Ammoniphilus sp. CFH 90114: one gene and its partner. The protein of the gene in region 1 interacts with the protein of each later gene in a pairwise test. Links are inferred from orthologs where the notes say so. Each region holds a gene or a part of one and is shown in the gene's direction. Other genes may lie near its edges.

Region 1 (3,011 bases):
TGTCGGTGTGGTAACCTTAACTGGCGTGGGGCTGAAATTTGCTAATGGATTATTGGCCTTTTCAGGTGGCCTCATTCTCTTGACATTGTTCCTTACTATGATCTCTTCTCTACTCTTAGGGATGGGAACACCCACTACAGCCAACTATATTATTACCTCTACAATTGCCGCACCAGCTATTATTGCTTTAGGTAAGCCTGTTCTAGCAGCGCATATGTTTACGTTTTACTTTGGTATCGTGGCCGATATTACACCGCCGGTAGCCCTCGCTGCCTTTGCCGCTTCGGGGATAGCAAAAGGGAAACCGATGAAGACCGGTGTTCTATCTACGAAGTTAGCTATTGCCGCCTTCATCATCCCTTATGTCTTTGTTATGTCGCCAGAGTTACTTCTGATTGACGCCACATGGTCAGAAACAGCATGGGTAGTTACGACCTCTTTAATTGGAATGATCGGTGTAAGTGCAGGATTAATTGGATACGGATACAAGCCTATGAGTTGGTGGGTAAGAATTATGTCGGTTGCGGCCGGATTAATGCTTATCGTTCCGGGCCTGATCACCGATACAATCGGTATTGGTACACTAGCTGTCATCTTTGGCTCGCAATGGCTAAGCCAAAGAAGAAAAAATGCCGATACTACTTTGGATGCGGCATAGATAAAATATGGAAAACAGCGAACCTTACAAGAGGGTTGGCTGTTTTCCTTCTTTATAGAAGGGAGAACTATGGAATTGGACAGACAAGTCCGGATTGTTTTTCTGATTGCTTTCCTAACCACATTAGCTGGAGAATTGAGCATTACCCCTTTTAACGGGCAGGACTTCAGGTTTGCCCTAGGAACCAGTGTATTTTTATTTCTGCTTTTGCTATTTCCTTATGTTTCGTGGACAATCAGCGGATTGATTACAGCGCTTTTCATCCTGGTATTTAGGGTAGGACTTGATGCTGCTTCCTTTCCATTCCACGGATTTTCATTGACTGAGAGTTTGGCAAATCATGTGCCTTCGAGCTTTTTTTATTTCTTCTTCGCCGTAGGCCTGCGAATCCTTCGGAGAGATGACCCTGAATTTATTCCCTTTCGGTTAGGGCTGTATATTTCTTTAGTTGATTTTTCTTCAAATATTGTAGAATTACTTATAAGGCATTTATTGTCTGAAGGAGTTGAATTCAGCCCCCGGTTAGTGGCCTATTTGATGATCGTTGCTCTTTTCCGCAGTTATTTTATTCTAGGTTTATATAATAGCTTATCCATCCATCGGTTGCGTACCCAGCACATAGAACAGCAAAAGCGTATCGAACAAATGCTTCAGGTTGGTACGGGATTATACGGAGAGACTCTTTATCTGCAAAAGTCGATGGATCATATTGAACAAATCACGGCCAGAAGTTATGATTTATATCGTCGTTTGAAGGAGATGAACCATCCTGAATTAAGCAGACAGGCTCTAGATATTTCTCAGCAGATTCATGAGGTCAAGAAGGATTCCCAACGAATCCTGGCGGGATTAATGAATTTAGTAGACCGCGAAAGTACGATGGAAATGAAACTTTCAGAAGTAATGGATTTTGTGGCAAGGGCAAATGGAAAATACGCAGAGATGCTGCACAAGAAGGTCCGAATTCATTGCCTAGTAGAAATGGATTATACAACGACAGAGTATGTTCCCTTGCTTACCCTTCTGAATAATTTAACGGCAAATGCCGTTGAAGCGATATCGGAAGAAGGGACAATTACACTAGAGTTGCACGGGAATTCTGCCGAAACCATCTTCCGGGTCATAGACACCGGGTCAGGCATACACCCTGGGGACATGTCTATTTTATTCGAGGGTGGTTTTACTACGAAGTTCAATGAAAGAGGAGTCGCTGCAACTGGAATTGGGTTGTCACATGTGCGCGACATTGTGCAATCCTTAAATGGGTATACTCGTGTTCAGTCAAGGCCAGGGGAGACCATCTTTACGATCGTGCTATCCACTTATGAATTAGTGAAAAAAGGAGAGTAGATAATGGACGCTCGTATTCTGATTGTTGATGATGATCCGGTGTGTCGCAGGATGCTTACCCAGATTATAGAGGACCATGACATAGGCGTTGTAATCGGAACAGTTGAAGATGGGTCAAAGGCCTTAAGAATGGTGAAAGAAGAAAATCCGGACATTGTTCTGATGGATCTTCTCATGCCTGAACTTGACGGGATAGAAACCATGAAGGAACTAAGGGATAGGAATTACGAGGGAAAAGTCGTCATGCTGTCTCAAGTTGTTAATAAGGATATGGTGGGTGAAGCGTATCAAATGGGGGTGGAATTCTACATTCACAAGCCGATTAATAAGATTGAGGTTTTAAACGTAATGAATAAAGTGAAAGAATATGTACACCTCCAACGTTCATTATGGACAATTAAAAATTCGCTGAATGGATTAGATCATTTCCAGCCTAAGCGCATCGTCAGTGCCAAGACTCATTCAATACGTGAAGTCGTGGTTTCCTTATTAAGCGACTTGGGAATCGTAGGGGAGAGCGGCAGTGAGGAGATCATTAGCATAATGGAGTACCTCGTGCAAACGAAGTGTTCAAACTTTCCTCCTTTAAAAGAATTATACGAATCGCTAGCAACCAGATCCAAAGCCGAACCCTCAGAGGTCATTCGGGAAGGCAAGGCCATCGAGCAGCGACTTCGCCGGGTGGTTTTGGCTTCTTTGAATCATCTTGCATCGCTCGGGTTGACTGACTATGCTCACCCAAAATTTGAACATTACGCTGTCCGTTACTTTGATTTTCACGATGTCAGACTCGAAATGATGAAAATTGAAAAATCAGAAGAACGAGGGAAAAGCAAGGTCAACATTAAGAAGTTCTTGCATGTTTTGTATCTAGATACGTTAGATAAGTTAGTGGAACAATAGACCGACCGTTGAACGTCAATCGAATAACAGTAGAATATTCTAGGATGGTCCCTAGGTGTCGGTTTTACCGACCTTTAGGGACACCCTCAAATTTTTTTAT
Region 2 (2,987 bases), on another replicon or contig:
CCGTACAAAAAAGCAGAAATGGCCAATGGCAGGTTACGGGTATGGTCGGAAAGGTTGCAGCAAGAGGTAACCATGTGACCAACGTAGCGAGGGGGGGCAAGGTGAAGCGGTGTGAAAAGTTATTTGAAGCTTGTGGGCTAGACGTCAACAGAACAACTCAGGCTATTAAGAAGGCATCACTCAAAATTGCCGAATACCTTGGCAAGAAGTTACCAAACCTCGCTGATGTGGGATTTGATATCGGGGTAGATAGTGAAGGAAGACCGTATTTTATTGAAGTGAATGGAAGAGATTTGCGTTACAGCTTCCATCACGGTCACTTAGATCAGCAATGGTATAAGACGTATGAAAATCCGATTCGCTATGGGAAGTTTCTACTAAAAAGGAAGAGGTAGGAAGCCTATGAAGGCTTCTTTTTCTTTTGCCTATGACAATAAAACATATAGAAAAAATGGAGACTGTCAGCTATACTTACAACATACTCCGTGTGATAAATATCACACCAAGGTACGCCCTGATTCGATACAATCAATATGGCTTAACCAACCAGGAAAGAGGGAGCTAATTCCTATGGATGAAAAAATTGCACCAATAATTGAAGGAACCCTAGAATCCATCTCGACTATTATCCCACTACCCGTAAGCTTCCAGTCTCCAACGTGGTTTAAAGCTCCGGTTCATCAGAAGGAATTGGGGGTACTTGTCAGTTTAACAGGTGATTTGCATATTCGCTTTATTCTTGACGGGAAAATGGATACCTTATGTAAGTTGGGAGAATCTATGTTTGGCATGCAATTGGATAATCAAATGCTTGAATCATTTGCGGGTGAACTCGGTAACATGATCGTCGGAAACTTATCCACTTATTTAGCGGGAAGAGGTTATGTGATTGATATCACTCCGCCTACGGTAATGGTAGGGGAAACTAAGCTCTATGGATTCGACCAAGCTGTGAGTATCCCATTTGAAATGGAAACCATAGGACAACTAAACATGGTAATTATTATAGATAAAGATTAAATTATAAAACCTCTCTTAGAGCGTCCAGCGTCTAAGAGAGGTTTTTTGTTATGTAAGAGATAATGACTTCCATACACCTCTAAGCTGATCTTATTAAGACTAGAGGGTTTTATTCTTCATTTTCTTGTGTTTGTGTAATATAATATAACATAGAATGTTATACAATGTTTCGTTTGGGAGGGCGGTTATGTCATACAAGGAGAAGAAAGTGATTACGATTGGTATTGTCAGTGAATTGACTGGCCTGTCAGAGAGGCAAATTCGTTATTATGAGGAACGGCAGTTGATTTTTCCTGATCGAACAAAAGGCGGTACCCGGAAGTATTCGTTTAATGATGTGGATCGTCTCGTAGAGATTGCAAATAAGATGGAGGATGGTTATCAGACATTCGAGATCCGCAAGATGGAGAAGAAACAGATGGAAGGAAAACTAAGAAACCAAATTATACAAGGTCAGCTTAATGCTGCTTTTTACAAGAATAGACCACAAGATCGCAAGTAAGGGAAAAGTACTCGCTACTTCTTAGACACGTGCCGTGTCTTCGAACTATGAGGATACATACCCTATTACAAATAACCAAATAGCAGGGGTGTAGCCATGAAAATTGCAATCATAAGCCCAGGTAGTTTTTCTGTCCCCCCAGTAATTGGAAGTAGTGTGGAGCATGATATCCAAATGGTTGCTGAACAATTGGAGCAAGAACATGAAGTGACCGTCTATGCAAAAAAGTGTCCGGAATACAGAAGATCAGAGAAAATAGGGGATTTACACTATAAGCGATTTATATTTATGAACTCTAGCCAATACCTTCATAAAATTATGCAACATATGCATAATGATAAGCCTGATATAGTAATGGTGGAAAATAGGCCTCTCTACGTCTTATACCTTAAAGAAAAGTTTCCTGAGTTACCTGTTGTGTTAAATATGCATTCTACCGTTTTTGCTTCCCCTCCGTGTATAAGTAGGGAGGCTATGAAGCGAGTTGCCAAAAAGGCAGATGCACTCATTACAAACAGCCGATATTTACGTAACTATTATGTGAAGAGTTTCCCTGCGTTTCAAGGGAAAGCACATGCCGTACATCTGGGGATAGACCCTAAACCGTTCGAAAAAGCTCAGGATAGAGACGAAAAAATAGCTAAATTGCAAAAGAAACTGAAAATCAGAGATGGTGATATTACCCTTCTATTCGTTGGCAGGCTGCTGAAGGAAAAAGGAATCCATCTTATCCTTGACGTCATGCCTAAGCTTGTGAAAGATTATCCCAATCTTAAACTCATTATTACCGGTGCATCACGCTACGGAAGGAATGTGATGACACCTTATGTGAGAAAAATTCAGAACAAAACGAAGACATTGGGGAATCATGTTACTTTTACTAATTTCATTAAGCCCCACAAAATTCCTTATATTTATCAACTAGCTGATCTTGTTGTCATTCCTTCGGTGTGGCAAGAGCCGTTCGGTCGCGTTAACCTAGAAGCCATGGCTTCCGCAAAAGCGATAGTCGCTTCAGACCGAGGCGGAATTCCAGAAGTCGTGAAACATAAGAAAAATGGCTTAATTGTCTCCCTAGATAGAGATCAGCAGGAGCTTTATGATTCAATTAGAACGTTACTAGAATCCGAAGAACTAAGGGAGGAGTTCGGGAAAAAGGGTATGGAATATGTCAGGAAGTTTTCTTGGACTAGAACGGCAAAAAAATATGTTCGGATATATGAGAAGTTAGTGGGAAATGAAGTAAAGGAGCCTCAACCAGTTACACTGGTACTCAACGAGGATAATACTCAGGCCTAATGGATTCAAACCTATCGTCCAGCGAAAAGGGTACTTTCGTTGGACGATACTTGATCTAGAAGACGAGCTGTGCGTTTACCCAAATTCAACAATTTTTGTGGCATTACTTAGGCGAATGAATATCTTACGTGTAGTAGGGGTACATGAGTCTAGGGGAAAGGAATGA

What was found. Proteins that work in one complex are often made in the same cells at the same time.
Region 2: the proteins of EIZ39_RS11150 (region 1) and EIZ39_RS07480 interact in binary tests that used the Bacillus subtilis proteins (3 or more experiments, as listed by UniProt). The link is inferred for Ammoniphilus sp. CFH 90114 from one-to-one orthologs.

Annotation. Positions count from the first base shown.
Region 1 is NZ_SDLI01000004.1:202,388-205,398, reverse strand. The notes cover bases 60-2,867. They hold EIZ39_RS11150 (ATP-binding protein), read left to right. Parts: upstream 60-727; coding sequence 728-2,008; downstream 2,009-2,867. Other genes in these bases: EIZ39_RS11145 (response regulator), read left to right, coding at 2,012-2,867; EIZ39_RS11155 (TRAP transporter permease), read left to right, coding at 60-658. In the rest of the region: more of EIZ39_RS11155, read left to right, coding at 1-59; more of EIZ39_RS11145, read left to right, coding at 2,868-2,911. UniProt on the Bacillus subtilis protein: Member of the two-component regulatory system GlnK/GlnL that positively regulates the expression of the glsA-glnT operon in response to glutamine.
Region 2 is NZ_SDLI01000002.1:545,644-548,630, forward strand. What follows is about bases 81-2,864. They hold EIZ39_RS07480 (MerR family transcriptional regulator), read left to right. Parts: upstream 81-1,207; coding sequence 1,208-1,522; downstream 1,523-2,864. Other genes in these bases: EIZ39_RS07470 (YheC/YheD family endospore coat-associated protein), read left to right, coding at 81-395; EIZ39_RS07475 (chemotaxis protein CheX), read left to right, coding at 571-1,020; EIZ39_RS07485 (glycosyltransferase family 4 protein), read left to right, coding at 1,619-2,821. Also shown: more of EIZ39_RS07470, read left to right, coding at 1-80. UniProt on the Bacillus subtilis protein: Transcription regulator that actives the transcription of genes required for nitrogen assimilation such as nrgAB (ammonium transport), nasABCDEF (nitrate/nitrite assimilation), ureABC (urea degradation) and gabP (GABA transport), during nitrogen limitation.